Regions from separate parts of the Pontibacillus sp. HN14 genome, predicted to be linked through region 2. Evidence: riboswitches for the same ligand, from Rfam matches in the RefSeq annotation. Region 2 holds a riboswitch; the other holds the start of a gene.
What was found. A riboswitch is a leader RNA that binds a small molecule or an ion and turns the genes downstream of it on or off. The one in region 2 is predicted to bind cobalamin.
Positions count from the first base shown of each region.

Region 1 (5,099 bases), on a different contig from region 2:
CCTCTTGGTACCCAAATTCCTTTGCGGTCATAAGAATGGATTCAATCATCCACAAGGTGTAGCGGGCCTGTTCCAAGCCTTCAACACCATTAACGTTGACCTCAAGTGTATCACCGGTAGTTTCTACTGCCATTACCTCTACCTCTTTAGGAATCGTTCCTTCCACATTAAAGTTAGGTTCATCTACTTTCAGCTTATTTAACGCCTCTTCAACTGTCGCACTTTGATTGATAGGTACCTGCACAAACAACTGCAACCCATTTGGTGAGTTAAACCGTTTATATACAGATATCCCATCCAATTTTATCTGCTTTAGACCTGAATTATTTCCAAGGTCTACACCAGGTTCACCATTCGTTTGAAGATCAATGGTTTGAATGTTTAGAGGCCGAAACATGGCTTTTAAAGACTTTAAAAAGATGTTTTCCTGAGCTGAGGAACCTGGAAATTCGTAATCTTCAGGAAAACCCGCCACCACTATTCGTTCTTTTTGGTTAATATTAAACGAAACAGAGGAAAACTGATACTCCATTACGCCCCAATCTTCTTGAATAGAAGGGGAAAGAGAATTGTATAACTGCTCAACGGTTTGAGTATCATTTACGGACTGAAATGTAAAAGGAATAATATATTGTCCTTGCACATCCGCAAAAGGCAAAGTCGCATATTTCTTATTATCCTCTCTATACACGACCTGAGAGCTTAACGCACTGTCAGTGGCAACAAATCCTTGTTCACTATCGTTACCCATATCTGATTTTGACTGATCACTTGACTGATGGCTCTCTTCTGTTTCTTGAAGCTTTGCCTCTTTATACTCATGAGCTTCACTTGTCGATTGGTCAGCACTTGCGTCCATTGACTCATTAGATGAAGCCGTATCGTGTTGAGCATTATCCATTTGCATAGAAGGGAAAGCAACGACGAAAAAGAGAATAATGGCTGCTAGTGAAGCTATTCCTGCTCCCCAAGCTGTTAGGGCCTTCTTGCGTTTGGATCGTTTCTGTACATGCTGAAACCGCTTCGTTGATATCTTTCTGTACAATTCTTCACTGCTTTGCCGGTCTTCTACACTCGGCATCCGGTTCAGGAGATCTTGAATGGAATCATCGTTGTGATGGTTATTTCGTTTCACGCTGGATCCCCTCCTCATATTCCTCATTCATAAGGGATTGTAGCGCCTTCATCCCTCTGTGTTGTGTGGTCTTTACTTTGCTAACCGTCATCCCTAATATATCAGCAGTCTCCTGTATGGACATGGATTGAATAAATCGTAAGATAATCACCGTCTTCTGGTCCATTGTACACTTTTCTAAGCAATGATACATTTTTTGAATTTCTTCATTTTGAAGAGCAATTTCCTCAGGGATTGGTTGTCCGTCTTCAATAAGATGACCTTTTTCTCCCCAGTCAAAGAATTCTAAAATTCGATTTCTCTTTCTCTTTTGCTTTCTGAAGAAATCAATCGTAACATGGCGTGCTATTGAAAACATCCATGTCTTTTCACTACTATCCCCATTGAAACGGTCATAGGAATTCATTACTTTTATATAGACTTCTTGAACGAGATCCTCAGCTTGTTCCCGGTTTTTAACCATATAAAATATAAATTGAAACACATCTTTATGATATTTCTCATAAAGATCTTGAAATACGGAATCCATTCACGAACCTCCCGTTCATAACAATAGTCGTTATTTATGTAAATACGTTACACCCGTACCATACTATAAATTATTTTCTAGGTTTTGAATAGACCATATTATCCCAATCCAAAGGTTTTTTCCAAATAAAACAAAAATTAAGAAAGTCTTCCCGAAACAATTCGATAATCATAAAAAACCCAATCAGTTCAAAGTCTGATTGGGTCTGCTAAAAGATTTAAAATTTTTCTTTTCGTATAATTGAAACAAACGGGATAAGACAGGATACAAGATGACCATAAAAACGACATTTCCAACCGCATGATACGTATCAAAAGGGAGACTCGTTAACCAATAGGCAAAGAAATGGTTTCCGATCTGGCCATATGTAACGGCCATTATAAATCCAAAGAAATACCCACTCATACCCGCAAAGAAGGCAAATCCATACAATGGAATCTTATGACGATATTTCCCTAGTAAACCCGCGAGAAGTCCAATAAGAGACCAACTCACAATTTGAGGCAACGTCCATATTCCCATACCAAGCAACATATTCGATAAGATTGTAGTCAAAATGGCAAGGATAACGGAATAAGAAGGACCTAACCAAATTCCACATATAATAATGATTGCGGTCACAGGCTGGACATTCGGATAAAAGCTGAATAAAAATCGACCTACAGTGGCAAGAGAAGCAAGCAATGAAAGCAGCGTTAACCTGTATAAGTTCATCGTTTCTTACTCCCAGCTATGAAAATCAAATGTCACAGAATCCCCAGCCTCTAATTTATAATCCTTCGCTCCAACCATTGCTTCTTCCCCATTTACAGTATAAAACCAAGCCTTTTTCTCTCCATCTTCAGGGCTAACTCCTTCAATAGCAGTGATAAAGCCGTCATTTCCAGCCTCTAAATTAAAATTAGCTTCCATGACTTCCATAACCGTCATACCGTCTTCAATTTCAACCTCTTTTTCACTTATAACTTCTTCCCCGTTATTTTTGGTGATTTTAACTTCTACTTGTTGCTCTTGTTCTTCTTGCGTGGACTGGTTATCTGCATCTCCATTGCTTCCACCTTCTGTGGATTGTCCACATGCTGCAAGACCTCCTAGTACAAAAAAGGACACCAAAAATAGTTGTAACAGTTGTTTCACTTTACCCTCAACCTCTCTGAATTAGTATGTAGAGGTTCCTTAGCTTCGAAGTGACCTAATCCATAAAACGTAATAAAAAAGACTCTCCCTTTTATTGGAAGAGTCTTTGAGCATGACAAATCTCGTTATTTATACAATAGACAAGAAAGGTCTCTCAAACGCTCAATCCTCGAAGCTTTGAAACCGTTAACTATGGCAGGTCTACTGACTTGTGTATCGATCTACTCGAGAGCCTTCCCTTACATCTAACATATAAAGTGGCATTTCTCTTTCGTCCACACGTACAGTTGCGAGGACAGTTCTGGATTCTAACCAGATTCCCTATTCAGCTCTCTAGTGAGAGCACCATAATTAAAAATATGAAATTATCATCTGCTTGTATCGTAGCACAGTATTCTAGAAAAAGGAAGTCTAATATTTAGGTGAACCTATCTATTCTAATCAGGATTCGTTGATATTTGGAAGTCTAAACAAGAAGGTTGTTCCTTCCCCTTGTTTACTGTGAACGGAAATAGAACCTTTATGAGCCTCCACAATATTTTTGGCAATCGCTAGGCCTAATCCAGTCCCCGTTTTTCCGCCTTCGCTTCTTTTACGCGATTTATCCGCTTTATAAAAACGTTCAAACACAAATGGTAGATCTTCTTCAGCTATACCAATCCCCTGGTCGCGAATTGAAAATTGCACGTCCTCTTCTTCTTTTTCTACATCTACAAAGACTAACTTATCATGATCGGTATGGCGGATGGCATTATCGAGGAGGTTTGTTAACACCTGCTCAATACGGTCGTAATCAAAGTAGACTTGTCCCAAGTCCTCATCTACCTGAACTTGAATGGTAATGTTCTTATCATTCGCAAGACCTGTAAACTTTTTCACAATTCGCTCAATGTAGTCATGGAGATCAACTAGCTCACGGTTTAACTGAATATGACCAGCTTCCATGCGAGCCAAATCTAAAAGCTCATTCACGAGTCTACCTATTCGCAAGGATTCATCATAAATGATCTGCGCTAATTCATTCTTGTCCTCTTTTGATTCCGCAATATCATCCACAATGGCTTCACTATACCCCTGCAACATGGATATAGGTGTACGGAGCTCATGAGACACATTCGCTATAAAGTCTTTCCTTAGTTTATCGAGTCTTCTTTCTTCAGTCATGTCACGGATAACAGCCACTGCACCCCGGACATATGTTTTGTCATAAAGCGGAGTCATGATGACAACAAAACTACGGCCTTGTACGACGAGCTCGGTCATAATCTCTTTTTCTTTCGTAATAACTTCCTCAAGCATTTCCTGTAACTCGCCAGGTAAGAGATCATGATTAGGCAGTCCATTTTCATGTTCATAAAACCAAGAATCGATAAATTGATCAGCCGGAGGATTTGTAACAAGCATATGCCCTTTACGGTTCAATGTGATGACCCCATCAGCCATCGATCGAAGAATCCCTGATAATTGCTCCTTCTCTTGGTTCAAAGCATTAATATGGAATTTTAATTGCCTTCCCATTCGATTAAATGCCATAGCCAGTTCCCCAATCTCATCGTGCGTTAAAATGGGAACTTTCGTATTAAATTCTCCCCTAGCTAATTCAAATGCCCCTTCTCTCATTTTTATAAGAGGCGAGGTAATTCGAGTCGATAGGAAGAAAGCAAAGATTGTAGTTAAAATAATAGCTATCCCTGCTCCAAGGAAAATGATTTTCGTCGTTTGAGAGGTAGTCTGTTCAACAAAAGCCAGAGACTGATAAACAAATATTCCAGCTCCTTCATTTGATAAAGGGATCCCCACAATCATAACGTGGGTGTCAGTTCCAGGAATAATGTCCTCCTTCATAACTGTCTCATTAGATGCAAATACAGTAGATAACGATTCATCCTCGTATAACCATTTGATCGGAACAACTGGCACGTCCTCTTTATAGGTAGGTGAAATCCATTGATCCTTATCATCAAAAGCCACAACAATTCTGCTTGAAGGGTCTATAATTTTCTCAGCAATGGATAAAGCCAAAGGTCTCTCTTCATATTCATCAAGAATATCCTCAACCTTTTCAGCGGTTTGCATTAATTCTTGTTCTGCTTGATAGACATGATAACTTTCAAAAAATTCAAGTAACAGTACCGTTAAAATAAATAAAACAAAAGATACTAAAAGTAGTATAGTAAACCAAAGCTTACCTACTACACTCCTCCAAAACATTAGTCACCAACTACCTCAAATTTGTATCCGACGCCCCATACAGTAACAATCATTTTAGCGGCATCTTTAGATACTTTACTTAGTTTC
Region 1 is NZ_JAJOLR010000001.1:919,570-924,668, forward strand. It holds gene LQ226_RS04710 (hypothetical protein) at 1-1,135, opposite strand, end outside; gene sigX (RNA polymerase sigma factor SigX) at 1,122-1,664, opposite strand; gene LQ226_RS04720 (ECF transporter S component) at 1,848-2,378, opposite strand; gene LQ226_RS04725 (DUF4430 domain-containing protein) at 2,385-2,801, opposite strand; cobalamin riboswitch at 2,979-3,166, opposite strand; gene LQ226_RS04730 (ATP-binding protein) at 3,243-5,012, opposite strand; gene LQ226_RS04735 (response regulator) at 5,012-5,099, opposite strand, start outside.
Region 1: linked by a shared signal. The riboswitch ahead of LQ226_RS04725 (DUF4430 domain-containing protein) and the one ahead of LQ226_RS14185 (ribonucleoside-diphosphate reductase subunit alpha) in region 2 are both predicted to bind cobalamin.

Region 2 (5,099 bases):
CATCCCTCATTAGAAGGAGAGAATGTGTGGGATGCTGAGGATGAAGATGGGAATCTGCTCGTCCAAGAGCAAATCGATGTCGCTCAAAATGGGGGCGGGTTCACGACTTATAGTTGGGAATTCCCTAATAGCGACAAGGTTGGGGATAAGATTACATACAATCAGCTTGAACCTGATTGGGGGTGGGTCGTTGCCGCCTCTACTTATGAGAAAGATTTTAATGAAGCTTCAGATCAATTGCTGTATATTCTTCTCGTTACATTAGGGATTTCTTTACTGATCGGAGGCGTTATCATCGTTCTTCTCTCTGCTCACTTGGCGAAGCCGCTAAAACAATTAACAAGTCAAGTTGAAGAAGTGGCAAAAGGAAATTTAGCTGGAGAAACAATTGTCTTTAACCGCAAAGATGAAATTGGTCAGTTAGGAAATGGGATTAATCAAATGGTCGACAACTTGCGCTCCTTAATTGGAGCTGTTCACCAGTCAGCCGCTACGATTAATGCGACTTCCCAGAACTTGAGTGCTGTGTCAGAAGAGACGAATGCCTCAGGAGAGGAAATCTCTAAAGCGGTCTCTGAAATCTCCGGTGGTGCTGGGCAACAGGCTTCTGATTTGGAGAGCACGCTTCATATGACGAATCAGTTAATGGAGCAAATTCAGACGGTTTACAACCAAAGTGCTTTCATACTCGAAAGTTCTAATGGTGCCCAGGAAGCCAATGGAAAAGGTGTGAAAAGTGTAGAGGTCCTTCAAGAGAAATCAAAACAAACGAATGAACTCATTTCAGGCGTTCAAGTCGTTATGGGAGATCTTACGAATCATGTTAAAGAGATTGAGTCTGTTCTGGGTAGTATTAGCGCTATATCTGAGCAAACCAATCTTCTTGCATTAAATGCATCGATTGAAGCGGCTCGTGCAGGAGAACACGGGAAAGGATTTGCTGTCGTAGCTGAAGAAGTCAGGAAGCTTGCCGAGCAGAGCTCAGAGGCTACTCAGGAAGTACGTGCGACGATTTCTATGATTGTTCAGCAGACACAGCAGGCGAATGAATCAATGGATCAGGCTACTCAAGTAGTGGAGGATCAGAATATGGCCGTAACGAATACAAATGATGCGTTTTACTACATTCAAGAATCTGTCGAGAGCATAACGAAGTCGATTCATGGTGTTTCTAAAGATATGGATGAACTTATTCAATCGAAAGACACGCTCTATAATGCAGTTGAGAGTGTAACAGCCATCACTGAAGAGACAGCTGCTTCAACAGAGCAAGTGAACTCTTCTGTGGATGAACAACAGAAGGCGATTGGTATGGTGGCTTCTTCTGCTACAGAATTGAGCGAAGCGACACAAGCTCTCCAGGAAGAAGTGGATCAATTCCATTTATAAAGTGCCGAAAGCATACAAAAACGCTTAGAACATTCTAAGCGTTTTTCTTTGTCAACTAAGCGTAGGGGTATATTGAACAAGATAAAGGATGATTCCGATCATGCTTAACGTAATGCCAACAAAGAATGGCCAGGGGTTATCATGTTTTCTCCGGTCAAATGTTCGAAATGTAATGATGCTATATAGAAATGCCGCAATAGGGATTGAGATATAAAAGGAGCCAAATGCAAATCCGAGGCCTCCGAAAAACATTGCCAGAATGCCAAGGTGATTTTGCTTTGGAATGCTATTTAAGTATTCTTGTTCCTCCGGAGTAAGATCTTCTTCCATCATAGGTTTTCTGGGCCTATAAAGCACATTCAACGACCTCCCTTACCATCAGTTTTTCCCATTATATGTGAAAGACGGTAGTTTGTAAAAGAATGAAGGCTGTAAATACTACGAATTCCAGAAAACATCAAGACTTGATTTACATTATGAATTATTTTACGATATACACAAGATATATAGAATTTAAATGTCAAAAACACTACATATTGATAAATGAGCGAGTTGCAAGGTGCCTATTCAAGGCTTGAAAGGGAATCTGGTGAGAACCCAGAACTGTCCCCGCAACTGTAAGTGTGGACGAAATGAGAGATTCCACTGTGCTAAGAGCATGGGAAGGTCTCAGAGTAGGAGGATACACGAGTCAGGAGACCTGCCTGCCCTCGCTAAAGTTTCTTTTTCTTCGGGGATTGAGAAGATGAAACGATAGCCTCAGCTGGACGAGTCTTTCTCTGGTTCGTCCTGTTGTCCTGTCGTTTGATCCGCTTCTCTTCCTGAATGGAAGGGGAGCGGATTTTTTATTTAAAGAGGAGGCTATTCAATGAATGATGTTCAAGAAAGTACGGGGGTTCTTGCTGTATTAGAACAAGTTAAGGAGGATTATCCACATCTAGATATAGATCATTTCAGTCAGATGGTGCGTCAGTTGATTCAAGCAAAAGGTTATGATTCCTATCACCAACTCTATAACGAAGTGATCTTAAAAGGATTGGATCAAATGGATGAGGAAGAGCCGGATTGGACATTTGTGTGTGCCCGGATTTATGCTCAATACTTGTATGAACAAGCAGCTCTTCATCGCCATTTTACTAAAGAGGAGGCGTATCCGGATTTTTATTCCCTTATTGAGACGTTACATACAAAGGGGATCTATAGCAATCATCTCGTAACCAAATATTCGCAAGAAGAGATTGAAAAGCTTGGTCGGGAACTTGTTCCGGATCGCGATGCATTTTTCACCTATATTGGATTGAAAACATTGGCAGATAGGTATCTGGCGAAAGACCATCAAGGGCGTTTATATGAACTTCCTCAGGAGCGATTCATGATCATCGCGATGACATTGATGGCAGATGAAAGTACGGATCATCGTCTTGAACTTGTTAAAGAAGCTTATTGGGCGCTGAGTCATTTGTATATGACTGTTGCAACACCGACGCTTGCGAATGCGGGTAAGAGTTACGGGCAGTTGTCGAGTTGCTTTATTGATACGGTGGATGACAGCTTACAGGGGATATTTGATAGCAACACAGACATTGCCAATCTATCGAAAAGCGGAGGTGGGCTTGGCGTTTACCTTGGGAAAATTCGCTCACGAGGAAGTGATATTAAAGGCTTTAAAGGGGTAAGTTCGGGTGTTATTCCTTGGATGAAGCAACTGAATAACACAGCTGTTAGTGTTGATCAGCTTGGACAGCGGCAGGGGGCAATAGCTGTCTATTTGGATATCTGGCACCAGGACATTTTCTCATTTCTTGATGCGAAGTTGAATAACGGAGATGATCGACAGCGAACGCACGATTTGTTTACAGGCGTTACACTGCCTGATTTGTTCATGGAAGCAGTAGAGAAGCGGGAAGACTGGTATTTGTTTGATCCTCATCAGGTGCGAACGGTCATGGGCTTTAGTTTAGAAGACTACTATGACGAGGAAGTAGGCGCTGGTAGCTTTCGAGAGAAGTATGCAGCATGTGTGAATGAGCCCCGTTTGGATAAAAAACAGGTTCCAGCCATTGAGATTATGAAGCGGATGATGGTTTCTCAGCTTGAAACCGGCACACCGTTTATGTTTTACCGTGACGAAGTGAATCGTAAAAATCCGAACAGCCATAAAGGAATGGTATATTGCACGAATCTTTGTACGGAAATAACTCAAAATCAAAGTGCAACTACAGTGAAAGAACATTACACAGAAGAGGGACAGATTGTAACGGTGAAAGATGCTGGGGACTTTGTGGTTTGTAATCTTTCTAGTATCAACCTTGGAAAAGCTGTACCAAATGAGGCGCTAGGGCGTTTAATTCCGATTCAGGTGCGGATGCTTGATAACGTGATCGGGCTCAATAACATCCCTGTTCTGCAGGCCCAGCTTACCAATCAGCGCTATCGTGGAATTGGGCTTGGTACATTCGGTTGGCATCATCTTCTGGCTGTTAAGGGCATTCGTTGGGAATCTGATGAGGCTGTCGAGTACGCAGATTCACTGTATGAACAAATCGCTTTCCTCACGATTCAGGCGAGCAGTGAATTAGCGCGTGAAAAGGGGGCTTATCCTTATTTTGAAGGATCGAAGTGGGAGACAGGAGAGTACTTTACGGATCGTGGATATAACAGTAAAGAGTGGACGGCTCTTAAAGAGGAAGTGGAGAAGAAAGGCGTACGAAATGGCTATTTGATGGCGGTTGCACCGAACTCATCCACCTCCTTAATTGCAGGTAGTACAGCGAGCATTGATCCGATCTTTCAGAAGTTTTATTCGGAAGAAAAGAAAGATTACAAGATTCCTGTAACAGCACCGGACTTAACCCAGGCCACTTACTGGTATTACAAATCAGCTTATGAAATTGATCAGAAATGGAGCATTCGTCAAAATGCGGCCCGTCAGCGTCATATTGATCAATCGATCTCATTTAATCTGTATGTAAAGAATACGGTTCAAGCGAAAGAGCTGTTGGACTTGCACCTCACTGCTTGGCGCGAGAAATGCAAGACGACTTATTATATGCGTTCGACCAGCACGGAAAATCTAGATGACTGTGAAAGTTGTTCTTCATAAGGGGGAGTAGACATGACAAGCGAATTACAAAAAAGGAACTTGTATGATATCTATGCGCCGAACCGATCTACGGCGATTATAAACGGAGAGAGTTCAAACGTATTGAACTGGGATGATGTGCGGTTTAGCTGGGCTTATCCGATGTATAAAAATATGCTTGCGAACTTCTGGATTCCAAATGAGATTAATATGGCAAATGATTTACGGCAGTGGAGCGAACTGAGTGATCAAGAGCAGGATACCTTTAAGAAGATTATTGGACTTTTAGCTTTTCTGGATTCGATTCAGACGGATTATAGCGGGAAGGTAGCGGAATATCTTACGGATTCCAGTTTAACCGCTCTTATGCAGGTGCTTTCCTTCCAGGAGGTGGTTCACAACCAGTCCTATTCCTATGTGTTATCTTCTCTTGTTGATAAACAAGAGCAAGATGCAATCTTTGAATACTGGAAGCATGATGAGGTCTTGCTTGAGCGGAATGCCTTTATTGCAGAAGGATATAAGGACTTTGTAGAACTTGAGTCGGTTGAATCCTTCCTGAAGTCGATTGTATATGATGTGGTGTTAGAAGGGTTGTTCTTCTATGCAGGGTTTGCTTTCTTTTATA
Region 2 is NZ_JAJOLR010000004.1:155,176-160,274, forward strand. It holds gene LQ226_RS14175 (methyl-accepting chemotaxis protein) at 1-1,389, shown strand, start outside; gene LQ226_RS14180 (cell division protein FtsK) at 1,441-1,722, opposite strand; cobalamin riboswitch at 1,930-2,111, shown strand; gene LQ226_RS14185 (ribonucleoside-diphosphate reductase subunit alpha) at 2,258-4,492, shown strand; gene LQ226_RS14190 (ribonucleotide-diphosphate reductase subunit beta) at 4,505-5,099, shown strand, end outside.